DNA from 4 places in the Hydrogenophaga sp. T2 genome. Region 3 is predicted to be linked to each of the others. Evidence: predicted binding sites of a transcription regulator. Region 3 holds the regulator's gene; each other region holds the start of a gene.
What was found. The regulator FNR, encoded in region 3, switches genes on or off when oxygen is low (the NO sensors DNR and NnrR bind a similar motif). The targets are predictions, from matches to a motif close to TTGATNNNNATCAA.
Positions count from the first base shown of each region.

Region 1 (7,007 bases), on a different contig from region 3:
GCCCAGCGCGCGCGCCTTGAGCACGTCCTGGCCGCTGCGCACGCCGCCGTCCATGTGCACCTCGATCTTCGAGCCCACCTCGGCCACGACCGCGGGCAGCGCCTCGATGCTGCTCTGCGCGCCGTCGAGCTGGCGGCCGCCGTGGTTGCTCACGATCAGCGCGTCGGCGCCGCTGGCCACCGCCATGCGGGCGTCTTCCACGTCCTGGATGCCCTTGAGGATCAGCTTGCCGCCCCAGCGCTCCTTGATCCACGCCACGTCGCCCCAGTTGAGCTTGGGGTCGAACTGCTGCGCGGTCCAGGCGCCGAGGTTGGCCATGTCGGTCACGCCCTGCACATGGCCCACGATGTTGCCGAACTGGCGCCGCTTCGTGCCCAGCATGCCCAGCGCCCAGCGCGGCTTGCTCGCGATGTTGATCAGGTTGGCCAGCGTGAGCTTGGGCGGCGCCGACAGGCCGTTCTTGAGGTCCTTGTGGCGCTGGCCCAGGATCTGCAGGTCCAGCGTGAGCACCAGCGCGCCGCAGTTCGCGGCCTTGGCGCGGTCGATCAGGCGCTCGATGAAGGCGCGGTCGCGCATCACGTAGAGCTGGAACCAGAAGCCCTCGCCGGCGTGCTGCGCCACGTCTTCGATCGAGCAGATGCTCATGGTGGAGAGCGTGAACGGGATGCCGAACTTGCGGGCTGCGCGCGCCGCGAGGATCTCGCCGTCGGCGTGCTGCATGCCCGTGAGGCCGGTGGGCGCGATCGCCAGCGGCATGGCCGTGTCCACGCCCACCATCGTGGTGCGCGTGCTGCGGTTCTCCATGTTCACGGCCACGCGCTGGCGCAGCTTGATCTTCTGGAAGTCGGACTCGTTGGCGCGGTAGGTGCCTTCGGTCCACGAGCCCGAATCGGCGTAGTCGTAGAACATGCGCGGCACGCGCTTTTGCGCCAGCACGCGCAGGTCTTCGATGGTGGTGATCACGGTCATGCCAGGTCTCCTCGGGCGCTTGTTCGGACGATGCGCGCGATGGTAGCGAGCCGCCCCCGCCCGGGCACGTGAATGTGCGACAGCGCGGCGTGAAAGATTTTCAGAGCCGCGGCTACCATGCCGCGACCACGAGGAGACAAGCCCCATGAACCTGGCCCACCTGCTGGCGCGCGACGCGCGGCGCGCGCCCGATCGGCCCACCCTGTTCGACGGCTGCCGCTGCAGCGCCAGCGCGGCGCAATGGGCCGCGCGCGCGGCCCGCCTGGCGGCGGCGCTGCGCGCACGCGGCGTGCAGCCGGGCGAGCGCGTGCTGCTGTTCATGCGCAACCACCCGCGCTACCTCGAACTGCTGTTCGGCGCCTGGTGGGCCGGTGCGGTGGTGGTGCCGGTGAACGCCAAGCTGCACCCGGCCGAGGTGCGCTGGATCGCCGACAACGCCCAGGCCTCGATCGCCTTCGTCACGCGCGACGTCTGGCCCGCGGGCGAAGCGCTGCCCGGCGTGCCCGTGATCGACGCCGAATCGGCCGAGGCCACGGCGCTGCTGGAGGGCGGCGAGGGCGCGCCCATCGTGGAGCGCGGGCCCGAGGACACGGCCTGGCTGTTCTACACCAGCGGCACCACCGGCCGGCCCAAGGGCGTGATGATCACGCACCGCAACCTCATGACCATGGGGCTGACCTACTTCAACGACGTCGACCCCATCGCCGCGCACGACGTGATCGCCTATGCCGCGCCCATGTCGCACGGCGCGGGCATCTACGCCATTCCCCACCTGATGGCAGGCGCCCGCCACGCGGTGCCGGCCTCGGGCGGCTTCGATGCCGCCGAGCTGCATGCGCTGGGCCTGGCGCTCGGGCCGCTATCGCTGTTCGCCGCGCCCACCATCGTCAAGCGCATCGTGGATCACGCCGAGGCGCAGGGCCTGTCGGTGAGCGACTGCGCGCGCGCCTACAAGACCATCGTCTACGGCGGCGCGCCCATGTACGCGGCCGACATCCAGCGCGCGCTGCGCGTGATGGGCCCGCGCTTCGTGCAGATCTACGGCCAGGGCGAAACGCCGATGACGGGCACGGCGCTGTCGCGCGCGGTGCTGGCCGACGCGGCGCACCCGCGGCACGCCGAGCGCATCGCCTCGGTGGGCGTGGCGCAGACGCCGGTGCGCGTGCGCGTGGCCGGCCCCGACGGCGAGCCGCTGCCGCCCGGCGAGATCGGCGAGGTGCTGGTGCAGGGCGACACCGTGATGGCGGGCTACTGGCGCAACCCCGAGGCCACGGCCGCGGCGTTGCGCGGCGGCTGGCTCTGGACCGGCGACCTCGGCGCGCTCGACGCCGACGGCTTCCTCACGCTCAAGGACCGCAGCAAGGACCTGATCATCAGCGGCGGCTCCAACATCTACCCGCGCGAGGTGGAAGAGGTGCTGCTCACCGCGCCCGGCGTGGCCGAGGTGGCGGTGGTGGGTGCGCCCGACGCCGAGTGGGGCGAGTCGGTGGTGGCCTTCGTGGTGCCGCAGGGCTCGGCCGCGGCGGGTGCGACCGTGGGTGCGGTCGTGGATGCGGCCGCGCTGGACGCGCACTGCCTCGCGCACATCGCGCGCTTCAAGCGGCCCAAGCGCTACGTGTTCCTGTCGGCCCTGCCCAAGAACCACTACGGCAAGGTGCTCAAGACCGAACTGCGGGAACGCGCGGCCTCGGGCTGAGCGGCCGCGTGCGCGCGCAGTGCGTCGGCGAGCGCGCTGTCCATGGCCACCACGTGCAGCGCAAACCACTCGTCGAGCGCGTCGAGCATGCGCTCGATCAGGCCCAGGTCGCCCTGGCGCGCGCGCTTGCCCACCTCGTGCAGGGTCTCGAGCACGTTGGCGTGCTGGCCTGCGTGGCAGTTCTGCGGCGGCAGGCCGAGCTCGGCCATCCACTGCTCCTCCTGCGCGAAGTGCGCTTCGGTGTGGCGCACCAGCGCGTCGTAGGCGGGCAGTCGCTCGGTGGGCGGCGTGTCGCGCAGCGCCTGCATCAGGTCCATGAAGCCGTCGTGCGTGCTGTCCATGCGCTCGTCGCCGGTGCGCATGCCCTCGGGCAGGTGGGGGTGGGTGGGGTGCATGGGCCGGCAGCTTAGGGGGGTGCAGCACCGCAGGACTTGACCCAGGTCAAGCGGCGCCGGGTCTGGCCGGGCGCGCCGCGCCGGCGTACAGTGCAGGCGTCATGCACACCCGATCCCTGGCTCTCCTGTTGTTCGCGCTGGCCCTGCTGGGCGCCGGTGCGCCCGCGCCCGCGACCGATGCGCCGCCCGCGGGCGCGCCCGACATCTGGCGCTGGACCGACCGCTTCGGCCAGCTGCACTACACGCCGAAGATCGACATCCCGCCCGAGCGCCGCGCCTTCGCCGAGCCGGCCTCCGCCCCGCTGCCGCCCGGCACCACCGCCTGCGACGCGGCCTGGAACCGCTACCGCGCGAACCAGGCCTGCTTCGACGCCTTCCGCGTGGTGGGCGGCGGCCTCAAGCCCGACGCCTTCCGTCACTGCCAGGAGCTGCCGCAGCCCCAGCCCTGCCGCTGAGGCCGCGGCCTCACTGGTTCGAGATCTTCTGCTCGCGGATCACCTTGCCCCAGGCGGCCGACTCGCGCGGCAGCTCGGCCGCCATCGGGCCCGCGGCCAGGTAGGCCGGCACCGCGCCCTGCTGCGCCGCCACCTGCGCGATGTCGGGCGCGGCCATCACCTGCCTGATCGCGTCGCTCAGGCGCTCGACGATGGGCGCGGGCGTGCCCGTGGGCGCGAGCACATACAGACGCGGCACGGCCGAGAAGCCGGGCAGGGCGTCGGACAGCGCGGGCACGTCCTCGGCGCCCGCGAGCTTGACCGGGTTCATGAGCGCGAGCGCACGCAGCTTGCCGGCGCGCGCCTGCGCGATGGCCGAGGCCGCGCTCACCACGCCGATCGGCACCTGGCCGCTCATCACGTCGGGCACGATCTGCGCCGCGCCGCGGTAGGGGATGTGGACCACGAAGGAGCGCGTCTGGCCCTTGAGCATCTCGAAGCCCAGGTGGTGCACCGTGCCCACGCCCGAGGTGGCGAACGAGTAGCGACCCGGCTGCTCCTTGAGCAGCTTCACGAATTCGGCGGGCGTCTTCGCGGGGAAGTCGTTGCTGGTGACGATGATCAGCGGCAGCGTGAACACGCTGGCCACGGGCGTGAAGGCCTTGAGCGGGTCGAAGCTCATGCGCGGCTGCAGGTGCTGGGCGATCAGCAGCGAGCTGTCGCCGAGCATCAGGGTGTAGCCGTCGGGCGCGGCGCGCGCCACCGTGTCGCCCGCGATCAGGCCGGCCGCGCCGGTGCGGTTCTCGACCACCACCTGCTGGCCCAGCAGCTCGGACAGGCGCGGCGCGAGCAGGCGCGCCATGGCGTCCACGCCGCCGCCGGCCGAGTAGCCCACGACGAGGCGGATCGGGCGCGTGGGCCAGGCCTGGGCCTGCGCCGGGCTGGCCAGGCCCGCGGTGGCGAAGGCCGCGAGCAGGCCGGTCACCAGCGTGCGGCGCTGCGCATCCGGTCGGGACGGGGTGTGCGGGTTCATGTCTGTCTCCTGTCGTTCTGGGGGAATGCGTTTCAGGCCTTGCCGGCGCCGCGCGAAAGCGGCCGGCGCGCGTACTCGGCCAGCCGCTCGGGGTTGGGCTTGAAGCCCAGGCCCGGTGCCTCGGGCAGGCGCAGCACGCCGCGCTCGGGCTTGGGCAGGTCGTCGAACACCAGCTCGCAGCACTGCACCGCCACCGAGTGGTATTCGACCAGCGAGCCGTTGGCCAGGCCCGCGTGCAGGTGCATGTTGTGGTGCGGCCAGGCGCCGCCGTTGGCGAATCGCGTGTTGAAGGCCGCGGCCATGCCCGCGATGCGGCCGCACTGCGTGAAGCCGCCGCTGATGCAGGCGTTGGGCTGCACCACGTCCACCGCCTGCGCCACGAGCAGGTCGCGAAAGCGCGAGGCCAGGCCCTCGTTCTGGCCCGCGGCCAGGGGGATGCCGGTCTTGGCGCGCAGCTTCACCAGGTTGGGAATGTCGTTGTGCGACACCGGCTCTTCGAAGAAGGCGATGTCGTAGGGCTCGACCTTCTTCGCCAGCGCGTGGGCGTGGAAGTAGTCGAGGCTGCAGTTGGCGTCGATGTAGAGCTGCACGTCGGGACCCACGGCCTCACGCACGGCGCGGATGCGCTGCACGTCCTCGGCGATCACCTGGTCAAGCGGGCGCGGCTCGTCGCGCCGCTGCAGCGCGTGGTGGCCCACGGTCATCTTCAGGCGCGTGAAGCCGCGCGCCACCCAGTCCTGGGCGGCCGCGGCGAGTTCGTCGCGCTCGAAGAAGGCGAAGCCGAAGGTGGCGTAGACCGGTACCTCGGCGCGCGCGCCGCCCAGCAGCCGCCAGCAGGGCTGGCCCAGGGCCTGGCCCTTGATGTCCCAGAGCGCGAGGTCGATGGCCGCGATGGCGTGGCTCGCGTAGCCCGACTGGCCGCGCGGCGTGAGCAGCCAGTACAGCCGGTCCCAGATCTGCTCGTGGCGCATCGGGTCCATGCCGACCAGGTGGTGGGCCGCGATGTCGTTGACGATGCTGCCGATGACCTCTTCTTCGGTGATGGCGGTCATGCCGGTGCCGACCAGGCCGGTGTCGGTCTCGATGCTGACCAGGCAGACGGAGAGGCTGGTGTTCTTGGTGCCGCGCGCCGCGTTCACGGTGACGGGCAGGTTCAGCGGCGTGGCCCGCACGTGGGCGATCTTCATGGGGTCTCCTGCGCCGCTCGGGCGGCGGCTGTTTCGGGGGTGGGCGGCCAGTGTAGGAAGCGCCCGGCGGGCGCGGCAATGGCGTGTGCCAAACGCGGCTTTCGCGTTTCGCGAAAGCCGTGCGCGCGGGCTCAGCGCGTGAGGGCGCGGATCAGCGTGGCCGCGGCCGGCGCCAGCGGCGCGTCGGTGCGCGTGGCGATGTGGTGCGTGCGCTTCGCCCAGGGGTCGGCCAGCGGCACCGCGGCCAGCGGCAGGTGCGCGAGCTGCGGCGCCACCGCTTCGAGCGGCAGCACGCCCACGCCCAGGCCCGCGGCCACCATGCGGCAGACGGCGTCGAAGCCGCGCATGCGCATGCGCACGTTGAGCGGGCGGCCGGCGTCGGCCGCCGAGGCCACGAGCCGGTTCGACAACGCGGTGCCGTCGCTGAGCGTGATGAAGGGCTCGTCGAGCGCCTCGGCCAGGCGCAGCTTGCGCCGGCCCGCCAGCCGGTGGCCGCGCGGCGCAAGCAGCACCAGGGTGTCGCGGAAGAAGGGCGTGAAGCCCAGGCCCGCGGGCGGCACCGGCAGGTCGACCACGCCGAAGTCGGCCCGGCCTTCGAGCAGCGCGAGCGGGATCTCGGGGCTGCCGCGCTCTTCGAGGTCGACGCGGATCAGCGGGTGCGAGTCCATGAAGCGCTGCAGGCGCTGCGGCAGCACCTCGAGCAGCGCCGAGGTGTTGGCGAGCACGCGCACTTGCCCCTGCAGGCCTTCGCTGTAGCCGCGCAGGTGCAGGGCCAGGCGGTCGGCGTCGGTGAGCAGGGCGCGGCTGCGCTGCACCAGCATCTGGCCCGCGGGCGTGAGCTGCACGCCGCGCGAGGAGCGCTCGAAGATGCGAAAGCCCAGCGATTCTTCGAGTGCGGTGATGCGCGAACTGGCCGCGGCCACCGCGAGCCGCAGCCGCTCGCTGGCCGCGCTGATCGAGCCGTGGTCGGCGGCGGCGATCACCACGCGCAGCGTGCCGAGGTCGATGGGCTCGTGCATGCGCGGGGTGCGTGGGCAGGCGGTGGGGCGGGCGCTGGGGCGGCCTCAGCCCAGGCGGTTGCGGTGGCGCGCGATCTGCTCGCGCACCTGGGCCGGCGCGGTGCCGCCCAGGGTGTTGCGCGCGGAGAGCGAGCCGCGCAGGCTCAGCACGCCGTACACGTCTTTTTCGATGCTGGGGTGGAAGCCCTGCAGCACCGTGAGCGGCAGCTCGGACAGGTCGCAGTTGTGGCTGGTGGCGGCCTTGACCGCGTGGGCCACGGTTTCGTGCGCGTCG
Region 1 covers NZ_JBBHZJ010000003.1:87,278-94,284, reverse strand. Annotated here, with positions in the region: gene WDZ95_RS07500 (alpha-hydroxy acid oxidase) at 1-969, opposite strand, end outside; gene WDZ95_RS07495 (AMP-binding protein) at 1,115-2,665, shown strand; gene WDZ95_RS07490 (hemerythrin domain-containing protein) at 2,614-3,060, opposite strand; gene WDZ95_RS07485 (hypothetical protein) at 3,162-3,515, shown strand; gene WDZ95_RS07480 (Bug family tripartite tricarboxylate transporter substrate binding protein) at 3,526-4,527, opposite strand; gene WDZ95_RS07475 (mandelate racemase/muconate lactonizing enzyme family protein) at 4,560-5,714, opposite strand; gene WDZ95_RS07470 (LysR substrate-binding domain-containing protein) at 5,846-6,733, opposite strand; gene argH (argininosuccinate lyase) at 6,779-7,007, opposite strand, start outside.
Region 1: WDZ95_RS07490 (hemerythrin domain-containing protein) is a predicted target of FNR. The motif match lies at 3,097-3,110, and genes of this name have one in related genera.

Region 2 (7,007 bases), on a different contig from region 3:
GGAACGCCTGCAGCACAGCGCCGACACACAGCTCGCGGGCATCGCAGCCAAATCGCTCAAGGAGGTGCGCTACCACCTGCGCCACGCGGGCGACTGGCTGGTGCGCCTGGGCGACGGCACCGACGACAGCCGGGCGCGCACGCAGGCCGCACTCGACCACCTGCTGCCCTACACGCAGGAATTCTGGATCGGCGACGCCGCCGAAGCCGCGGCCGTGGCCAACGGCACGGGCGTGGCGCTCGCGGCGCTCAAGCCCGCCTGGGACGCCCTGGTCGACGAGGCCGTGGCCGAGGCCACGCTCAAGCGGCCCGCCGGCGGCGGCTACGTGACGCAGGGCCGACACGGCGTGCACTCCGAGCACATGGGCTTTGTGCTCGCCGAGATGCAGGGCCTGGCGCGCGAGCACCCCGCGGCCGTCTGGTGAGGCCATGAACGCGGCGCTGCGCACCGATCCGCTGGCCGCCGTTCACGCGGCCCTTGCGCCCCTGAGCGATCCCGAGATCCCGGTGGTGAGCCTGAGCGAACTCGGCATCCTGCGCGAGGTGCGCAGCGGTGCCGACGGCGTCACCGAGGTGGTCATCACGCCCACCTACAGCGGCTGCCCGGCCATGGGGCAGATCGAGGACGACATCCGCGCCGCGCTCACCGCGGCCGGCCTCGAAGCGCGCGTGGTCACGCAGCTCGCGCCGGCCTGGACCACCGACTGGATGACGCCCGAAGCGCGCGAGAAGCTGCGCGCCTACGGCATCGCGCCGCCCAACGGCCGCGCCGCGCACGGCAGCGACAAGGTGGTCACCTTCGCGCGCCGCGCCGCCACCCAGCCCGTGCCCTGCCCGCGCTGCGGCTCCACCCACACCACCGAAACCTCGCCCTTCGGCTCGACCGCGTGCAAGGCGCTCTACCGCTGCCTCGACTGCCTCGAACCCTTCGACCTCTTCAAGCCCTACTGACCATGAGCACCAGCCCCCGCGGATTCGTCGAACTGCCCGTCGCGCGCGTGAGCCCCGAGGCCGCGGGCTCGGTGGCCGTCACGCTGGCCGTGCCGCCCGAACAGCGCAGCGCCTTCGCCTTCGAGCCGGGCCAGTTCCTCACGCTGCGCGCCCTCATCGGCGGCCAGGACGTGCGCCGCAGCTACTCCATCAGCAGCCCGCGCAGCGTGTACACGCACAAGGGCGAGCTCACGCTGGGCATCCGCCCGGTCGAAGGCGGCGTGTTCAGCAACTGGGCGGCCACGCAGCTCAAGGCCGGCGACACGCTGCTGGCCATGCCGCCCGATGGCCGCTTCACCGTGCACCGCCCGCGCGCGATCCACCGCGTGGGCTTCGCGGCGGGCTCGGGCATCACGCCCATCCTGTCCATCATGACCAGCACGCTCGAAGAATCGCCCACGGCCAAGTTCACCCTGGTCTACGGCAACCGCCGCATGGCCAGCGTGATGTTCAATGAAGCGCTGCAGGATTTGAAGGACCGCTTCCGCGACCGGCTCACGCTGGTCCACATCCTCTCGCGCCAGGCGCAGGAGGTGCCGCTGCTCGAAGGCCGCATCGACGGCGACAAGGTGCGCGCGCTGATCGCCGCGCTGCTGCCCGTGCCCAGCATGGACGAGGTCTTCATCTGCGGCCCAGAGGCCATGATCGAGGCGACCGAGCAGGCCCTGCTCGGCGCGGGCGTGAAGCCCGAGCGCATCCACACCGAGCGCTTCAGCTCGCCTGCGCTCGACGCCCTGCCGCGCGCGCAGCGCGAACAGGTGCAGCTCGGCCACGCCGACGCCAGCGAGGGCGAGGTGGCCCTCACCGTGGTGCTCGACGGCAAGCCGCACGCGCTGCGCATGGGCCGCGACCAGCACGTGCTCGACGTGGCGCTCGAGGCCGGGCTCGACCTGCCCTGGTCGTGCCGCGGCGGCGTGTGCTGCACCTGCCGCGCCAAGGTCATGCAGGGCAGCGTGGCCATGGACAAGAACTTCACGCTCGAACCCTGGGAGACCGACCAGGGCTTCGTGCTGAGCTGCCAGGCCCGGCCCACGAGCGATGCGCTCGTGGTGAGCTACGACGAGCGTTGAAGCACGCCGCCGGGCCGGGGCCCGGCGGCATCGGGCCTCAGAAGCGCCAGCCCAGGCCCACGCCCACGAGCAGCGGGTCGACCTTGAAGCTGCCGACCTTGGTGCCGCCGGCGCTCACGTCGGTCTTGATGTACGCCTTTTTCACATCGACGTTGAGGTAGAGGTTCTTCGCCAGCGGGATGTCCACGCCCACCTGCAGCGCCGGACCCCAGCTGTTGCGGTCGATGTCGGCCGCGCCGCCCAGCAGCTTCACCGAGCTGAAGCGCGTGTAGTTCAGACCCGCGCCCACGTAGGGCTTGATGCCGCTGTCGGTGTGGAAGTGGTACTGCAGCGTGAGCGTGGGCGGCAGGTGCTTGAGCGTGCCGATCTCGGTGCCGTTCGAATACACGTGCTGCTTCTGCGGCACGGTGAGGATCAGCTCGGCCGCGATGTTGGGCGTGAAGAAGTAGCTGAAGTCCACCTCGGGCAGGGCCTTGTTGTCGATCGACAGGCCCAGGCCGGTGCTGTCCTTGTTGGCGCTGTCCAGGTGCACGGCGCGCGCGCGCACGAGCACGGTGCCGGCGTTGAAGTCCTGCGCCAGGGCGGCGCCGGAGGCGAGAAGGCCGGCCGTGACCGCCACGGCCGCGGCGATGTGATGCGGTTTCATGATCTTGTGTGTTGCGATGCCGGGGAACAGTCCCCACACGCATTACAGAAGTCGCCCGCTGGCGCGCGCTTGCGTCAGATCAAGCGCGCGCGCTCCCGAATCCGCAGCGCTGCCGGGGTTTGACGCAGGTCAAGGCCGCGCGTCGTCGGTGGGCAACAGCAGCACCGCGCCCACGCCCTCACGCAGCAGGCCCAGGCGCTCGGCCGCGGCGCGGCTGAGGTCGATGATGCGGCCTTGCGCATAAGGGCCGCGGTCGTTGATGCGCACCACCACCGACGCGCCGTTGGCCGGGTTGAGCACGCGCACGCGCGTGCCGAAGGGCAGCGTGCGGTGCGCCGCGGTGAGCGCGTTCATGTCGAAGGCCTCGCCGTTCGCGGTGCGGCGGCCGTGGTGGCGATCGCCGTACCACGAGGCCATGCCGCGCTCGATCACCTCGGCCTCGTCGACCGCCACGGCCGGCGCACCGCTGGCGTCGCGCGGCGCGGGCCCGGTCGCGCACCCGGCGAGGGTGGCGACCAGCACGAGCGCGAGCAGGCGGTGCCGGGGCATGGCGTCAGTGGCCGTCGAGGCGGCGCAGGATCTCGAGCGTGGCCACGCTCTGGTTCATGGTGTAGAAGTGCAGCCCCGGCACGCCCGCGTTGCGCAGCTGGTCGCAGAGGTCGGTCACGACGTCGAGGCCGAAGGCCTTGATGGACGCGGTGTCGTCGCCGTAGGCCTGCAGGCGCAGCCGGATCCAGCGCGGGATCTCGGCGCCGCAGGCGTCGGAGAAACGCAGCAGCTGCGCCGAACTCGTGATGGGCATGATGCCCGGCACCACCGGCACCTCGGCGCCCAGGCGGTGCGCGTCGTCGACGAAGCGGAAATACGCGTCGCTGTTGTAGAAGTACTGCGTGATCGCCGAGTGCGCACCGGCCTTCACCTTGGTCACGTAGGCCTTGAGGTCGGCCTCGGGCGACTTGGCCTGCGGGTGCACCTCGGGGTAGGCCGCGACCTCGATGTGGAAGTCCTCGCCGGTCTCGGCGCGGATGAAGGCCACGAGATCGCTCGCGTACTGGAACTCGCCGCCCAGGCCGTAGCCGCTGGGCAGGTCGCCGCGCAGCGCCACCAGGCGCTTCACGCCCATGGCCTTGAGCTGCGCGAGCTGCGCGCGCACCGAAGCGCGCGTGGCGCCGATGCACGAGAAGTGCGAGGCCGCATCCACGCCCTCGGCGAGGATGTCGCGCACGGTGCCGAAGGTGCCCTCTTGTGTCGAACCGCCCGCGCCATAGGTGACGGAGCAGAACAGCGGCTGGCGCACGTAGAGCTGCTGGCGCACGGCGCGCAGCTTCTCGGCGCCTTCGGGCGTCTTGGGCGGGAAGAACTCGAAACTGATGGGCAGGTTCATGCCGGTTTCCGAATGAAGACGAAGTACTCGCGGTTGCCATCGCCGCCGGCGATGGCGCTGTCGAAATAGTCGAGCAGCTGCAGGCCCAGGCCTTGCAGCGCGTCGGTGATGCGCGCGCGCACCCGCGCGTGGCTGGCCGCGTCTTTCACCAATCCGCCCTTGCCGATGTCGCCGGGCTGCAGCTCGAACTGCGGCTTGACCAGCACCAGCCCGTGGCCGCCCGCTTTCAGCAGCGGCAGCAGGGCCGGCCACACCAGCGTCTGCGAGATGAACGACAGGTCGCCCACGATCAGGTCGAACGGCGGCTCGGCGCCGGCCGCGCGCAGTGCGTCGGCGTCGAGCCCGCGCGCGTTCGTGTGTTCGAGTGCGATCACGCGCGGGTCGCTGCGCAGGCGCGCATGCAGCTGACCGCTGCCCACGTCCACGCCCACCACCTGCGCGGCACCGCGCTGCAGCAGGCAGTCGGTGAAGCCGCCGGTGCTCTGGCCCACGTCGAGCGCGCGCAAGCCCTGCACCGCGAAGCCCGTGTGCGCGAGCGCGCCTTCGAGCTTCAAGCCGCCGCGCGACACGTAGCGCGCCTCGGCGGCGTCGGACAGTTCCAGCTCGGCCAGCGGGGACAGCAGCTCGCCGTTCTTGGCGACGGGCCTCCAGGCCTGCCCCGCCCCGAGCCGCCAGCGCACGCCCGCGGCGATCAGCCGCTGGGCCTGCGAGCGCGACGCCGCGAGTCCGCGCTCGACCAGCAACTGGTCGGCACGCACGGCCGCGATCAATACCGGTACGTGTCGGGCTTGTAGGGGCCTTGCTTGGGCACGCCGATGTAGGCGGCCTGATCGTCGGTCAGCTCGGTGAGCATGGCGCCGACCTTCTTCAGGTGCAGGCGCGCCACCTTCTCGTCCAGGTGCTTGGGCAGCACGTAGACCTTGCCGATGTCGTAGGCGTCCTTGTGGGCGAACAGCTCGATCTGGGCGATGGTCTGGTTCGCGAAGCTCGAGGACATCACGAAGCTGGGGTGGCCCGTGCCGCAGCCCAGGTTCACCAGGCGGCCCTTGGCGAGCAGGATGATCTTCTTGCCGTCGGGGAAGATCACGTGGTCCACCTGCGGCTTGATCTCTTCCCACTGGCACTTCTCTTCGAGCTGCGCCACCTGGATCTCGTTGTCGAAGTGACCGATGTTGCAGACGATGGCCTGGTCCTTCATGGCGGCCATGTGCGCGTAGGTGATGACGTCGCGGTTGCCGGTGGTGGTCACGAAGATGTCGGCCTTGTCGGCGGCGTACTCCATGGTCACGACCTTGTAGCCTTCCATGGCGGCCTGCAGGGCGTTGATGGGGTCGATCTCGGTCACCCACACCTGGGCCGACAGCGCGCGCAGCGCCTGGGCCGAGCCCTTGCCCACGTCGCCGTAGCCGCAGACCACGGCCACCTTGCCGGCGATCATCACGTCGGTGGCGCGCTTGATGCCGTCGACCAGCGACTCGCGGCAGCCGTAGAGGTTGTCGAACTTGCTCTTGGTGACCGAGTCGTTGACGTTGATGGCGCGGAACATCAGCGTGCCCTTGGCCGACATTTCCTTCAGGCGGTGAACGCCCGTGGTGGTCTCTTCGGTCACGCCGATGATCTCGGCGCTCTTGCGGCTGTACCAGGTGCTGTCCTGCGCGAGCTTGGCCTTGATGGCCGCGAACAGGATGCGCTCTTCTTCGCTGCCGGGGTTGGCCAGCACCGAAGGATCCTTCTCGGCACGCTTGCCCAGGTGCATGAGCAGCGTGGCGTCACCGCCGTCGTCGAGGATCATGTTGGGGCCTTCGCCCGGCGTGCCCTTGGGGCCGAAGTCGAAGATGCGGTGCGTGTAGTCCCAGTAGTCGACCAGGGTCTCGCCCTTGATGGCGAACACCGGCGTGCCGTTGGCCGCGATGGCGGCGGCGGCGTGATCCTGGGTGGAGAAGATGTTGCACGAGGCCCAGCGCACGTCGGCGCCCAGCGCCTGCAGCGTCTCGATGAGCACCGCGGTCTGGATGGTCATGTGCAGCGAACCGGTGATGCGCGCGCCCTTGAGCGGCTGCTTCTCCGCGTATTCCTCGCGGATGGCCATGAGGCCGGGCATCTCGGTTTCGGCGATGCGGATTTCTTTGCGGCCCCAATCGGCCAGGTTGATGTCGGCAATGGCGCTGTCGGCGCTGACGGGGTTCACTCGTGCATTCATGTGGCGCTCCTGTGAGGTGGAACCACGGCACGGCGGGGGCAGATGAAAAAAAGCCCATCGCACGTACTGTGGATGAGCGTCGTTGCAAACAGGGGTCCGAGCCTCACGCCCGCGGCCCGCCGGGGGCGGGTGGGGCGCTGCAACGCTCCTCGGATGGGGCGCGATTCTATCCAAGCCGCCGCCGCACGGGTGCAACCAATCGCACACAGGCGACGGGCGCGAGGGGGTATGGCGCGCTGTGCGACACTGCCGCCCCCATGCAGCCCACCCCCCTGGCCCACTGGCCCCTGGCCGAGCGCGCGCGCATCCACGGCGTGCTCACCGACATCGACGACACGCTGACGGCCGACGGTGCGCTCGCGCCCGAGGCCGAAGCCGCGCTGCAGCGCCTGCGCGCCGCCGGCCTGCCGGTGTTCGCGGTCACGGGCCGCCCCGCGGGCTGGAGCGAGCCCTTCGCCCTGGCCTGGCCGATCGACGCCATCGTGGCCGAGAACGGCGCCGTGGCGCTGTGGAACGACAAGGGCCGGCTGCACAAGACCTATGCGCAGGACGCGGCCACCCGCCGGCAGAACGCCGAGCGGCTGCAGGCCGCGGCCGCGCGCGTGCTCGCCGAGCTGCCGCACGCGCGCCTGGCCACCGACAGCGCGGGCCGCGAGACCGACATCGCGATCGACCACAGCGAACACGCCCACCTGGGTGAAGCCGACATCGCGCGCGT
Region 2 covers NZ_JBBHZJ010000002.1:585,275-592,281, forward strand. Annotated here, with positions in the region: gene paaC (1,2-phenylacetyl-CoA epoxidase subunit PaaC) at 1-424, shown strand, start outside; gene paaD (1,2-phenylacetyl-CoA epoxidase subunit PaaD) at 429-950, shown strand; gene WDZ95_RS06450 (2Fe-2S iron-sulfur cluster-binding protein) at 953-2,059, shown strand; gene WDZ95_RS06455 (OmpW/AlkL family protein) at 2,097-2,705, opposite strand; gene WDZ95_RS06460 (septal ring lytic transglycosylase RlpA family protein) at 2,835-3,254, opposite strand; gene metF (methylenetetrahydrofolate reductase [NAD(P)H]) at 3,259-4,089, opposite strand; gene WDZ95_RS06470 (TlyA family RNA methyltransferase) at 4,086-4,847, opposite strand; gene ahcY (adenosylhomocysteinase) at 4,856-6,289, opposite strand; S-adenosyl-L-homocysteine riboswitch at 6,357-6,446, opposite strand; gene WDZ95_RS06480 (HAD-IIB family hydrolase) at 6,547-7,007, shown strand, end outside.
Region 2: WDZ95_RS06455 (OmpW/AlkL family protein) is a predicted target of FNR. The motif match lies at 2,775-2,788, and genes of this name have one in related genera.

Region 3 (7,007 bases):
CGCACTTCTTCACGGCCGCCAGCTGGTCTTCGAAGTGCACGCCCGCGGCACCGGCGGCGATCATGTTCTTCATGAGCTCGAAGGCGTTGAGCACGCCGCCGAAGCCAGCTTCCGCGTCGGCCACGATCGGCAGGAAGTAGTCGATGAACTCGGCGCTGCCCGGCTCGATGCCGCGGCTCCACTGGATCTCGTCGGCGCGCTTGAAGGTGTTGTTGATGCGGCGGACCATGGTCGGCACCGAGTCGTACGCGTAGAGCGACTGGTCGGGGTACATGGTTTCGCTGGTGTTGCCATCGGCGGCGACCTGCCAGCCCGAGAGGTACACGGCTTCCAGGCCGGCCTTGGCCTGCTGCATGGCCTGGCCCGCGGTGATGGCACCGAAGGCGTTCACGTAGCCCTTCTTGGCGCCGCCGTTGATCTTTTCCCACAGCTTCTCGGCACCGCGCTTGGCCAGGGTGTGCTCGATGTTCATGCTGCCGCGCAGGCGCACCACATCGGCGGCGCTGTAGCCGCGCTTGATGCCTTTCCAACGGGGGTTCGTCGCCCAGTCTTTCTCCAGGGCTTCGATCTGCTGAGCGCGGCTGAGCTGCTCGGTGAGGGATTGGGGCATGGAAACTCTCCTTGGGTTGGTGAAAACGGAGGCCTCGCTGCGGGATGCAAGGGCGGTGCCTGTGCCACCACTGTATGTCTTATAGAAGACCCGCAAGAGCTCTTGTGTCTTATATAAGACAAATATTTTTTCATTGAAAATCAAAGGCAAACAAGCTCGATTTTTCAATGCGGAATCCAGTTTCCCATATCAAGAAATTTTTGCGCGGCGCAGCATGACGACGGTTCACGATATGAAAAGCCGATTCCTCATCGCGAAAGCCCATGCCCGGCCTGAGGCATCATGCGCACCTCCTCCGTGCAAGCCGCTCCCTCTGTGACCTCCCTTCAACGCGCCACGGCCTACGCCAGCCTGGGCCTGAGCATGGCGCTCGTGGGCAGCTACGTCGCGCTGTCCAAGCCCCTGGTGGCCGTGTTCCCCGTGTTCCTGCTCGCCTGGTTGCGCTTTGGCATCGGCGCCGTGGCCATGGCGCACTGGCTGCGCAAACCCGCCGACGAACCACCGATCGCGCCGCGCACGCGCGTGCTGCTGTTCCTCGAGTCCTTCCTGGGCAACTTCCTGTTTTCCGTTTGCATGCTGTTCGGCGTGAGCATGACCACCGCGGTCGCCGCGGGCGTGGTGATGTCGTCCATCCCGGCGGTGGTTGCAATCCTGAGCTGGGTCTTCCTGCGCGAGCGCATCGGGCGGCGTACCGCCGCGGGCATCGCCTGCGCGGCGCTGGGCATCGGCTTGTTCTCGCTCGACAAGGGTGGCGCGGGCGCGGCGGTGGACGGCGGCCGCGCCCTGTGGGGCAACCTGCTGGTGTTCGCGGCCGTGGTGTGCGAGGCCTCTTACGTGGTGATCGGCAAACGCCTCACCGAGGGCCTGGGGCCCAAGCGCATCTCGGCGCTGATCAACCTCTGGGGCCTGGCGCTGGTCACGCCCATGGGGCTCTGGGCCGCGCTCGCGTTCGACTTCAGCGCCGTGGCGGCGCCCGTGTGGCTGCTGCTGGTGTTCTACGGCCTGGCAGCCAGCGTGTGGACCGTGTGGCTCTGGATGACCGGCCTCAAGACCGTGCCCGCCTCGCAGGCCGGCGTGTTCACCGTGATGCTGCCGATCAGCGCCGCGCTCATCGGCGTGCTGTTCATGGGCGAGCGGCTCACGCCGCTGCAGTTGCTGGCTTTCGGCATCGCGCTGCTCGGGCTGCTGCTGGCCACCCTGCCCTCGCGCGCGCCGCGCTGAGGCTCAGGCCGCCCCGGGCGCGCACCACAGGCCGCTCGGCTGGGTGATGCCCATCCACAGCGCCCAGCCCGAGGCCAGCATCAGCACCAGCCCGGCGAGGCGTATGCCCATGCCGCCGCTGCGCCAGTCGCCCAGGCGCAGCAACAGCCAGGGCCCGGCCAGCAGCGACACCGAGGTGCCGAGCGCGAACAGCGCCATCACGCCCGCACCTTCGAGGGCATTGGCGCTCAACGCCGCCACCAGCAGCGCCGAATACAGCAGGCCGCACGGCATCAGCGCCCAGCCGAACCCGAGCACGTAGGGCGCGCGCGGCCCGAGCGCGGCCATGGCCGGGCGCGCCTTGCGCCATACGCCCTGCCCGAGCCGATCGACCCAGGCCGGCTGGCGCGCCTGCCACAGCAGCACGGCGCCCAGCAGCAGGGCCGCCACATGGAACATGGTCCACACCGGGCGCAGCACGGCGCTGTGCTCGCCCACCCAGGCCAGACCCTGCACCGAGCCGCCCGCGAGGGCGCCCATGAGCGCATAACCCGCGATCCGGCTGCCCTGGAAGGCCAGCAGGGCCTGCGTGCTGCGCGGCGCCGCGGCGCGTGAAATGCCGGCGCAGGCCGCGCCGCACATGGCCACGCAGTGGGGTCCGCCCACGAGGCCCATGAGCAGTGCGGTGATGGCCAACGAACCCGTCATGCTCAGAGGATGCGCGAGAACCGGGCCCGGTCCTGGTCCACCTGCAGGTGGCGGTCGAAGACCATCGCGATCGCGCGCACCAGGTACCAACCGCGCTCGGTCACGTGCACGCCGGCGTCGTCGATGCGCACCAGGCCCTGTTCGGCGAAGTCCTCGAGCTGCTCGAGCTCGCGCGCGAAATAGCGGCGGCTGTCCACCAGGTGGCCCTGGTCGATGGATTCGTACAACAGCACGCCCTGGCACATGATGGACATGATGACCGCGCGGCGCATGAGGTCGTCGCGCGAGAGCGCGAGGCCGCGCACGATGGGCAGCCGCCCCTGGTCGAGCAGGTCCACGTACTCATCGAGCGTCTTGGCGTTCTGGCTGTAGGTCGCGCCCACGCGGCCGATGGCCGACACGCCGAGCGCGATCAGGTCGCAGTCGGGCTGGGTGCTGTAGCCCTGGAAGTTGCGGTGCAGCCGGCCCTGGCGCTTGGCCACGGCCAGCGCGTCGTCGGGCAGCGCGAAGTGGTCCATGCCCACGTAAACGTAGCCCGCCTCGCCGAGCGCGTCGAGCGAGGCCGAAAGCATGGCGAGCTTGTCGGCCGCACCGGGCAGTTCGGCCGACACGATGCGCCGCTGCGGCTTGAAGCGCGCAGGCAGGTGCGCGTAGCCATACAGGGCCACGCGGTCGGGCCGCAGTTCGGCGAGTTGCGCCAGCGTGCGCCGGAACGACTCGGGCGTCTGCAGGGGCAGGCCGTAGATCAGGTCCACGTTCACCGATTCGAAACCGATGCGGCGCGCCGCGGCCATGAGCTCGAACACCTGCGAGGCGGGCTGGATGCGGTGCACGGCCTTCTGCACCGCGGGGTCGAAGTCCTGCACGCCGAAGCTCAGGCGGTTGAAACCCAGGCGCTGCAGCGTCTGCAGGCGCGTGGCGTTCACGGTGCGCGGATCAACCTCGATCGAGTACTCACCACCCGGCACCAGCCGGAAGTGGCGCTTGAGCATGGCCATCAGGTCTTCGAGCTCGGCGTCGGACAGGAAGGTGGGTGTGCCGCCGCCCAGGTGCAGCTGGGACACCGACTGCCCCGAGCCCAGGTGCTCGATCTGCAGCTCGAGCTCGCGCGAGAGGTGACGCAGGTACTCGGCGCCGCGCGAATGGTGTTTGGTGATGACCTTGTTGCAGGCGCAGTAGTAACAGACCGATTCGCAGAAGGGCACGTGCACGTAGACCGACAGCGGCAGCGCGAGCGAGCCCGCGCGGCGCTGCTCCAGGGCCTGGCGGTAGTCCTGCTCGGTGAAGGCTTCGACGAAACGGTCGGCCGTGGGGTACGAGGTGTAGCGAGGCCCCGGCACGTCGTAGCGCTTGAGCAGGTCGTCGGAAATGGCGTGGCTCACGGAAGACTTTGGTGATGTAGACGGGCCCACTGTGCCCCAGGGCCTGTGGGGAAGGTTTGATCCGCGTCAATCGCACGCGCCGAAACGGTGTCTCTAGGGGTATGCTCGGGCTTGTTGAGGGAAATCATCACATGCTTATGGACGTCCATCGCATCAAAGTGGCCTGTTCGGGCTGCAATCTGCGCGAGTTGTGCCTGCCCATGGGTCTCAACCCCGACGAGATGGACAAGCTCGACCACCTCGTCTCCACGCGCAAGCGCATCAAGCGCGGCGATGCGCTGTTCTCCGCGGGCGACAGCTTCACCTCGCTCTATGCCGTGCGCTCGGGCTTCTTCAAGACCCGCGTCACCAGCCCCGACGGCCGCGACCAGGTCACGGGCTTTCAGATGGCGGGCGAGATCATCGGCCTCGACGGCATCGTCAACGACCGCCACTCGTGCGACGCCGTGGCGCTCGAAGACGCCGAGGTCTGTGTGATGCCCTTCGACGAGGTCGAGGCGCTGTCGCGCGAGTTCACCACGCTGCAGCACCACGTGCACCGCATCATGAGCCGCGAGATCGTGCGCGACCACAGCGTGATGCTGCTGCTGGGCAGCATGCGCGCCGAGGAGCGCCTCGCGGCCTTCCTGCTCAACCTGGTGCAGCGCCTGCAGGCGCGCGGTTTTTCGCCGTCCGAGTTCAACCTGCGCATGACGCGCGAGGAGATCGGCAGCTACCTGGGCATGAAGCTCGAAACCGTCAGCCGCACGTTCTCGAAGTTCGTCGACGACGGCGTGATCGAGGTCAAGCAGCGCTACGTGCACATCAAGGACACCGAGGCGCTGCGGCGCATCGTGAACCCTCAGACCTGCGGCTGATCCTCGGCCGGTGCGACCAGCACCGCGGTGAGCGCCCCCGCGACCGCGATGACGGCCCAGAAAACAAAAAAGCTCACCGTGTAGACCGCGGCGCGCGACCACTCCAGCGCCTGGCCGTGCCAGTGCAGCTGGCCCGGGTCGACCAGGGCGAACACCAGCATCTCGAGCACCCCGGCCAGCAGGAAGGCCGGCCAGGCCACCGCCATCCAGCGCCGCACGTTCATGCTCAGGGCTCCCGTGCCACCGGGGAGGCGGCGTGGTTGCGCGCCTGGTGCGCGGGTTGCAGCTTGATGAGCGCTGCTTCGCGCTCGGCGCCCTGCAGCGCACGGGCCTGCTGCAGCGTGGCCTCGTACTCGCCCTTGTCGATCACGGGGTCGGCGCCGTGGACGGCGATGACGGCGGTGGCGATGGCCGCCACCACCACGGCCAGCGGCCCGCCCACGACCAGCCACATGGGGCCCACGCGCCACCAGGGCACGGGGTGGGTGACAGCGTTCGGTTCGGCGTTCATGGTTTTCTCCTGGACATTCAGCGGGGCACGAGGAAGGTGGTCTTCTCGCGCACCTGCAGGCCGGCCTCCTGCGGCGCGCTCACGTCGAAGACGATGGGGTGCGAGCCGCTGCCGGCCGCGCCCGGCGGCAACTGCACCCGCGCGGCCACTGAGCGCACCTCGGCCGGGTCGACCTGCACCAGCGCGTCGGACGCGAGTTCGATGCCCGGCAGGCCTTCGACCCGGACGCGGTAAGTCTGAGGGGCTTCGGTGGCGTTCATGATCTGCAGCCGGTAGACATTCTCGATGCGGCCCTGCCCCACCTCGCGCGCCAGCGCGCCGCGGTCGCGGATCACGTCGACCTTGAGCGGCACACGCAGCGCCAGGCTACCGAGCACCGCGAGCGTGATCGCGGCCAGGATGCCCCCGTACACCAGCACGCGCGGGCGCAGCGCGCGGCGCAGCATCTGCGCACGGCTCCATCCCTCGGCCAGCCCGTTCTGGGTGGTGTAACGGATCAGCCCGCGCGGGTAGCCCACCTTGTCCATCACGTCGTCGCACACGTCGATGCACGCGCCGCAGCCGATGCATTCGTACTGCAGGCCCTTGCGGATGTCGATGCCCGTGGGGCAGACCTGCACGCACAGCGTGCAGTCCACGCAGGCACCCAGGCCCAGGGCCTGGGGATCGGCCTTCTTGCTGCGCGCCCCTCGCGGCTCGCCACGCCGGGCGTCGTAGGTCACGATCATCGTGTCCTTGTCGAACATCGCGCTCTGGAAGCGCGCGTAAGGGCACATGTACTTGCACACCTGCTCGCGCAGGAAGCCGGCATTGCCATAGGTGGCGAAGCCGTAGAACAGCACCCAGAAGGTCTGCCAGGGCCCGAGCGCGAACGCGGCCACCAGCCCCGCGAGCTCGCGAATGGGCGTGAAGTAGCCGACGAAGGTGAAGCCGGTCCACAGGCCCACCGCGGCCCACAGGCCGTGCTTGAGCGCCTTCTTGCCGATCTTGGCCGCGCTCAGCGGCGCGGCGTCCAGGCGCAGGCGCGCGCTGCGGTCGCCCTCCACGCGGCGCTCGATCCACAGAAACATCTCGGTGTAGACCGTCTGCGGGCAGGCGTAGCCGCACCACAGGCGGCCGGCCACCGCGGTGAACAGGAACAGCGCGAGCGCCGAGATGACCAGCAGCCCCGTGAGGTAGATGAAGTCCTGCGGGTAGAGCACCAGCGGGAAGATGAAGAAGCGCCGCGCCTCGAGGTCGAACAGCACGGCCTGGCGCCCGTTCCACTGCAGCCAGGGCAGGCCGTAGAACAGCAGCTGGGTGGCCCAGACCAGGGCCCAGCGCCACTTCGAGAACAGGCCCGAGACCGAGCGCGGATGGATCTTCTGGCGCGAGGCGTAGAGCGAGACCATCACCTCCTCGTCGCCCACGCCCGGGGTCACGGGCACGGGCTGGATGGGGATGACGCGCGGTTTGCCTGCGTCGGCCGGCTGACTCATGACACGCTCACTGGGCAGGACGGTTCGACAGGCCCCAGACGTAGGCGGTCAGCACGTGGATCTGGTCGGCCGTGAGCAGCTGGTTCTGCGCCGGCATGTGGTTGCTGATGCCCTTGGTCACCGCGCGCACCACCGCCTCTTCGCCCCAGCCGTGCAGCCAGATGTCGTCGGTGAGGTTGGGCGCGCCGATGGCGGTGTTGCCCTTGCCGTTGGCGCCGTGGCAGGCGGCGCAGGCCGCGAACTTGGCCTGGCCCTGCGAGG
Region 3 covers NZ_JBBHZJ010000004.1:196,228-203,234, forward strand. Annotated here, with positions in the region: gene aceA (isocitrate lyase) at 1-610, opposite strand, end outside; gene WDZ95_RS11030 (hypothetical protein) at 741-875, opposite strand; gene WDZ95_RS11035 (DMT family transporter) at 893-1,831, shown strand; gene WDZ95_RS11040 (sulfite exporter TauE/SafE family protein) at 1,835-2,518, opposite strand; gene hemN (oxygen-independent coproporphyrinogen III oxidase) at 2,521-3,900, opposite strand; gene fnr (fumarate/nitrate reduction transcriptional regulator Fnr) at 4,038-4,757, shown strand; gene WDZ95_RS11055 (hypothetical protein) at 4,742-4,981, opposite strand; gene WDZ95_RS11060 (nitrogen fixation protein FixH) at 4,984-5,268, opposite strand; gene ccoG (cytochrome c oxidase accessory protein CcoG) at 5,286-6,746, opposite strand; gene ccoP (cytochrome-c oxidase, cbb3-type subunit III) at 6,754-7,007, opposite strand, start outside.

Region 4 (7,007 bases), on a different contig from region 3:
CCGAGGCGATCGCGCTCGAGAGCTCGTCGTCGCTCGCGCCGCCGCGAATGAGGTGGCGCAGGTCGTGGCCTTCGCTGGCGAACAGGCAGAGGTAGAGCTGGCCTTCGGTGGACAGGCGCGCGCGGTTGCAGTCGCCGCAGAAGGCCTGGGTCACGCTGCTGATCACGCCGATCTCGCCGCTGCCGTCGGCATAGCCCCAGCGCTCGGCGGTCTCGCCGGGCGCGGAGGGTTCCAGCGGCACAAGCGGCAGCTCGCGCGCAATGCGCTGCACCACGTCGGCGCTGGGCAGCACCTCGTCCATGCGCCAGCCGTTGGTGGCGCCCACGTCCATGTATTCGATGAAACGCAGCACCACGCCCGTGCCCTTGAAGTGGCGCGCCATGGGCAGGATCTGGTCATCGTTGGTGCCGCGCTTGACCACCATGTTGACCTTGATCGGGCCCAGGCCCGCGGCGCGCGCGGCCGCGATGCCTTCGAGCACGTCGGCCACGGGAAAGTCCACGTCGTTCATGGCGCGGAAAACGGCGTCGTCCAGGCCGTCGAGGCTGACCGTGACGCGCTGCAGGCCCGCGGCCTTGAGCTGCGCGGCCTTTTTCTTGAGCAGCGAGCCGTTGGTGGTGAGCGTGATGTCCAGCGGCCGGCCCTCGGGGGTGCGCAGCGCGGCCAGTTGTTCCACCAGGATCTCGAGGTTCTTGCGCAGCAGCGGCTCGCCGCCGGTGAGGCGGATCTTCTGCACCCCGTGCGCCGCAAACAGGCGCGCCACGCGCGTGATCTCCTCGAAGCTCAGCAGCGCGCTGTGCGGCAGGTACTGGTAGTCCTTGTCGAAGACTTCCTTGGGCATGCAGTAGCTGCAGCGGAAGTTGCAGCGGTCGGTCACGCTGATGCGCAGGTCGCGCAGCGGACGGCCCAGGGCGTCGCCGAGCAGGCCGGTGGCGGCAATGGCCCGCGCGGGCACCGCCACCGCGCGCGAGCGCAGGCGCTGGTCGATCAGGGGAATCACGCGTTCGGACATGGCGCGATTATGGGTGATACCCCCTGGAGGACCGCCCCCGCGACACCCCCGGCCGCATGGGGGATTTCCCTGTCGGCGCCTCGATCGGCCTCGCTTGACCTGCATCAAGCCCGTGCGCCGCGCGCCCGCCTAGACTGGCCCGACCGCCAGAGAACCCATGAACCCACACGACACGCCCATTGCCGACTCGCCGTCGGCCAAGTACGCCAGCTGCCACGCCGGCATCGCCCAACGCCTGCAGAAGCTCGACGAAATGCCCGAGCTGGTGGCCGCCATCGCGCGGGCCCGCAGCGTGGCCCAGCGCTCGCTCAACGCCGCGCGCGACGCGATCTTCGAGCACCACGTGGAAGAAGAGCGCGACCTGTTCTCGGCCGTGCTCGCCAGCGCCACGCCCGGGGCCGAGCGCATGCACGTGCAGGCCGTGATCGAACGCCTCACCGCCCAGCACCGCGCCATCGAGGCCCTGTGGACCTCGGTCGAGCGCGAGCTGGTGCGCGGCGTCACCGGCTGCGCCAGCCGCATCGAACTCGACGACCTCCGACGCCTGTCGGCCGAGTACGAGTCGCACGCGCGCTTCGAAGAGGCCGTGTTCCTGCCCATGGCCGAGAACATCCTGGAGCGCAGCGGCAGCGGCGCCGCTGCGCTGGCCCTGGCGCTGCACCAGCGCCACGCGCCCGAATGGCCCTTGCACTGCGCCGCCTGAGGAGCCCCCCATGAACGCCACCACCGACGACCCGCTGACCGGCTTCCGGCACTGCCACACCGGCATCGTGCGCCGGCTGCACGAGCTCAACGAACTGCCCGAACTGCTCGAACCCGCGGCGCGTGCGCGCACGCTGGCCGAGCGCTCGCTCGCCTTCTTCCGCGAGGCGGTCTTCGAGCACCACATGGACGAGGAGCGCGAGCTCTTTCCCGCCGTGCTCGCCAGCGCCGAGCCGGGCGACGAGCAGGCGCGCGTGCAGACCATGGTGCAGCGGCTCACGCAGCAGCACCGCGAGCTCGAAGCGCTGTGGAAGTCGATGGAGAAAGACCTGCGCCGCGTGGCCAAGGGGCAGGACAGCGAGCTCGATACGGCCGACGTGCACCGGCTGGTCAACGAGTACCAGGCGCACGCCCTGTTCGAGGAACTGGACTTCCTGCCGCTGGCCCAGGCCATCCTGGGCCGCAACGGCAACCACCTGGCCGCGCTGGGCCTGTCGCTGCACCTGCGGCACGCGCCGCAGCCCGCGCCCTACGTCTGAGCCGCGCGCTCAGGCCGTGGCGGCCGGGCGCTGGCGGTAGAAGGTGATGGGGCTGGCCGGCACGGCCTGCATCACCGCGGGCTTGATGCGGCCCACCACGTGCATCTCGCAGGGCTTGCAATCGAAGCGCAGCGTGAGCTTCTCGTTGTTGTGCGTGATGGTGAGCGGCTCGGCGCGCACCGTGCCCTGAACGCCCGTGACGCCCTTGGCCTGCTTGGGGCACAGGCTCAACGAGAAGCGCACGCAGTGCTTGGTGATCATGAGGCTGACCTCGCCGGCCTCTTCGTGCGACTCGTAGGCGCTGGCGATCACCTTCACGCCGTGCTTCGCATAAAAGTTGCGCGCCTTGTGGTTGTAGACGTTGGCGAGGTAGGTCAGCGTGTCTTCGGGGTAGGGCGCGGGCGGCTCCACCGGCACGCCGCGCGGCAGCCGGGTGAAGGCGCGGGCGCGTGCCGCTTCGAGCGCGGCCACCGCGTCGCGGCGCAGCGGATTGAGCAGCGAGGCCGGCACGAACAGCGGCTCGTCGAAGGCCAGCGCGATGTCGATCGGCGCGAACACGGTCTCGCCCAGCCGGCCCAGCGCTTCGCGCAGCTTCTGGTGCGCCTGCACGGCGTCGCGCGCGGGCTCCAGCGCGCAGGCCAGTTCGGCATGGCCCGTGTGGCCGTCTTCGTCGGTCAGCTCCAGGCGCAGGCCGTCGGCGGTGCGCGCGAGCTTCATCCACACGCCGATGCGGCGCTCGGCCGATTTCTTGTCGAGCGTGCGCACCCAGTCCATGTCGCGGTTGCGGTTGACCACGGTGCCGCGCTTCAAGTGGCGCAGGCCTTCCAGGGCGTCCTTGGGGTAGACACGGAAGCGGCCTGCTTCGGCCTGCGGCTCGGCGCGGTTGATCTGCAGGCCCACGAGCTCGCGGTGCAGGTCCAGGTAGCACAGGCCGTCGCCGTTGTGGATCACGGTGGCCGGGTCGTCGCACTGCAGCTCGACCCAGTTCGGCCCCACCTGCGTCACCCAGCCGATCGGGCGACCCGGGTTCTTGGGCGTGTCGAAAGCGCCGATGTCCTCCCGGCGGCCGTTGACGAAATAGTCGGTGAACTCGCGGTTGAAGTTCTGGTCGGGGTCGGGCGTGAAGCTGAAGGTGCAGCGACCCGACGAAGCGCGGCCGAGCTCGGGGCGCTCCTCGAGGAGGTCGTCGAACAGGCGGCGGTAGTGCGCGGTGATGTTCTTGACGTAGCCCAGGTCCTTGTAGCGGCCCTCGATCTTGAAGCTGCGCGCGCCCGCGTCGATCAGCGCGCGCAGGTTGTCGCTCTGGTTGTTGTCCTTCATCGAGAGCACGTGCTTGTCGTGCGCCACGATGCGGCCCTGGCTGTCCTTGACCTCGTAGGGCAGGCGGCAGGCCTGCGAGCAGTCGCCGCGGTTGGCGCTGCGGCCGGTCTGGGCATGGCTCACGTAGCACTGGCCGCCGTAGGCCACGCACAGCGCGCCGTGGATGAAGAACTCGACGATGCAGCGATCGGCGTCGAGCGCGTCGTAGATGCCCCGGATCTGCGGCAGCGTGAGTTCGCGTGCGAGCACCAGCTTGGACAGGCCCGCGTTCTGCAGGAACACGGCCTTCTCCACGGTGCGGATGTCGGTCTGCGTGCTCGCGTGCAGCTGGATCGGCGGCAGGTCGAGCTCGAGCAGGCCCATGTCCTGGATGATGAGCGCGTCGGCGCCGGCGTCGTAGAGCTGTCGGATCAGCCGGCGCGCGGGCTCGAGCTCGTCGTCGCGCAGGATGGTGTTGACCGTGACGTAGATGCGCGCGCCGAAGCGGTGCGCGTGCTTCGCCAGCCGCGCGATGTCCTGCACGCTGTTGTCGGCCGAAGTGCGCGCGCCGAACGAGGGGCCGCCGATGTAGACCGCGTCGGCGCCGTGGTTGACGGCTTCGATGCCGATGTCGGCGGTGCGGGCGGGGGAGAGCAGCTCGATCTGGTGGGGCAGCATGGGGAGGCGGGCAGAATGCGGGGTACCGTATTTTCGGGGAGAAGCCGCATGAACGCCGCCACGTCCATCGTTCTGGTCCATGGTGCCTGGCACGGCGCCTGGTGCTGGCGCCGCGTGCTGCCGCTGCTGCGCGAGGGCGGCGTCGAGGCGCACGCCGTCACGCTCACCGGCCTGGGTGAGCGCGCCCACCTGATGTCGCCCGCCATCGACCTGCACACCCACGTGCAGGACGTGGTGGGCCTGATCGAGGCCGAGGAACTGCAGCGCGTGGTGCTGGTGGGCCACAGCTACGGCGGCATGGTGGTCACGGGCGCGGCCGACCGGCTCCAGGCCGCGGCGCCCGGCGTGCTGCGCCACCTGGTCTACCTGGACGCGGTGCTGCCATACCCCGGTGACAGCTGGAGCAGCCCGCGCACGCCCGAGACGCGCGCCCAACGTGCCGCCTCGGCCCAGGCCAGCGGCGGCCTGCACTTTCCGCCGCCCGACGCCGAGGTGTTCGGCCTGCGCGGCGAGGACCGTGCCTGGGTGAACCGCCGCCAGACGCCGCAGCCCTTCCGGCTCTACGACCAGCCGCTCGATTTCGACGCCGACGCCGTGGCCCGCGTGCCGCGCACCTTCATCGACTGCACCGCGCCCGCGCTGGCCACCATCGCGGCCTCGCGCGAGCGCGTGCGCCGCGAGCCGGGCTGGCACCTGATCGAGATGGCCACCGGCCACGACCCCATGGTGAGCGAGCCAGCGGCCCTGGCCGCGCACCTGCTGACCATCGCGCGCGGCGCGTGAGCATGGCGCTGCGCTACGACCGCATCGACCGGCTGCGCGCCATCGCGCTGCTGTGGATGACGGTCTACCACGTGTGCTTCGACCTCGACCACTTCGGCCTGATCCGGCAGGACATGCTGGGCGACCCGTTCTGGACCACACAGCGCGCGGCCATCGTCAGCCTGTTCCTGTTCACCGCCGGCCTGTCGCAAGCCGTGGCGCTGCACCAGGGCCAGGGCTGGCCGCGCTTCTGGCGCCGCTGGGCGCAGGTGGCGGGCGCGGCGCTGCTGGTGAGCCTGGGTTCGTGGGTGGTGTTTCCCAAGAGCTTCATCTACTTCGGCGTGCTGCACGGCATCGCGGTGATGCTGGTGATCGCGCGGCTCACGGCCGGCTGGGGCCGCTGGTTGTGGCCGCTGGGCGCGATCGCCCTCGCGTTGCCGTGGTTCGCGCCCTGGGCGATGGCGCAGTGGCCCGCACTGGCCGTGCTCAACGAGCGCGGCCCCAATGTGCTGGGCTTCATCAGCCGCAAGCCCTTCACCGAAGACTACGTGCCGCTGCTGCCCTGGATGGGCCTGGTCTGGTGGGGCCTGGGGAGCGGCCGCTGGGTGCTCACGCACCGGCCCGGCTGGCTCGGCGGCAGCGGGCAGGGCGGCGCGGTGGGCCGGGGCATGGCCACCTGGGGCCGCTGGAGCCTGAGCTACTACCTGCTGCACCAGCCGGTGCTCATGGGCCTGATCGGCAGCGCCTTGTGGCTGTGGCGCTGAGCCCATGAAAAAAGGCGAGGGCCTTGCCTCGCCTTTTCGGGTGCCGCCGGGGCCTTACTGGATCTTGGCCTTGGCGCGCAGGTCCTGCTGGTACTGCTGCAGCTTCTGCTGCGTCATCTGCTGCTTGAGCTGGGGCTTCACTTCCTCGAAGCTCGGCAGCTGCGCGTCGCGCACGTCGTCGACGCGGATCACGTGCCAGCCGAACTGGCTCTTCACCGGGGCGTCGGTCATCTGGCCCTTCTGCAGCTTCATCATGGCCTCGGAGAACTCGGGCACGTAGTTGGCGGCCGGGGCCCAGTCGAGGTCACCGCCGTTAGCGCCCGAGCCCGGGTCTTTCGACTCCTTCTTGGCCACGTCTTCGAACTTCGCGCCCTTCTTGATGTTCGCGATGATCGCCTTGGCCTCGTCTTCCTTCTCGACCAGGATGTGGCGGGCCTTGTATTCCTTGCCGGCGTTGGCGGCCACGAACTTGTCGTACTCGGCCTTCATGTCGGCATCGGTCACGGGGTTCTTGGCCTGGTAGTCGGCGAACAGCGCGCGGATCATGATGGTCTGGCGCGCGAGCTCCATCTGGCTCTTGAACTCGGGCGTGCTGGCCACGTTGCGCTTCTGCGCTTCCTGCATGAAGATCTCGCGCAGCACCACCTCTTCCTTGATCTGGGCGCGCGTGGCGTCGTCCACCGGGCGGCCTGCGGCCTCGATCTGCTTGACCAGCGCTTCCACCCGGCTCGTGGGCACGGGCTTGCCGTTGACGACGGCCACGTTCTGGGCAGCGGCCCAGGGAGCGGATGCGATCAGCACGGCCGCGGTCAGGGCCGACAGGGTGTGTTTCATGGACTTCCTACAGGGGGGGATGAAAAACGGTTGGAGCCGCTGCCTCGGGCAGGGTTCGCGTTCGGTATGTGACAGAAGGTTGTCAGTCAGCGCTGGATTTCGATGGCCAGCGCATGCAGGCCGGCGTCGGTGAACGGGCGCAGGGCATCATACACAAGGCGATGCTGCGCCACCCGGCCCAGGCCGACAAACGCCGGCGCGGCGATGCGCACCCGGAAATGGGTGCCATAACCCAGGCCGTTGGCGCCCGCATGGCCCGCGTGGGCGGCGCTTTCGTCGATCACCTCGAGCGCGCTCGGGGCCAGTTGTTCGCGCAGGCGGGCCTCGATGGCGGCCGCGTTGGGGATGGCGGCCGCGGTCATGGTTTGCTCTCCGGCTCGTCCTTGAGGAAGCGCGCGATGTAGAGCCCCTGGCCGA
Region 4 covers NZ_JBBHZJ010000007.1:140,761-147,767, reverse strand. Annotated here, with positions in the region: gene moaA (GTP 3',8-cyclase MoaA) at 1-1,012, opposite strand, end outside; gene WDZ95_RS17055 (hemerythrin domain-containing protein) at 1,170-1,715, shown strand; gene WDZ95_RS17050 (hemerythrin domain-containing protein) at 1,726-2,253, shown strand; gene WDZ95_RS17045 (peptidase U32 family protein) at 2,263-4,230, opposite strand; gene WDZ95_RS17040 (alpha/beta fold hydrolase) at 4,279-5,013, shown strand; gene WDZ95_RS17035 (heparan-alpha-glucosaminide N-acetyltransferase) at 5,016-5,756, shown strand; gene WDZ95_RS17030 (foldase protein PrsA) at 5,811-6,590, opposite strand; gene WDZ95_RS17025 (BolA family protein) at 6,677-6,952, opposite strand; gene WDZ95_RS17020 (septation protein A) at 6,949-7,007, opposite strand, start outside.
Region 4: WDZ95_RS17055 (hemerythrin domain-containing protein) is a predicted target of FNR. The motif match lies at 1,107-1,120, and genes of this name have one in related genera.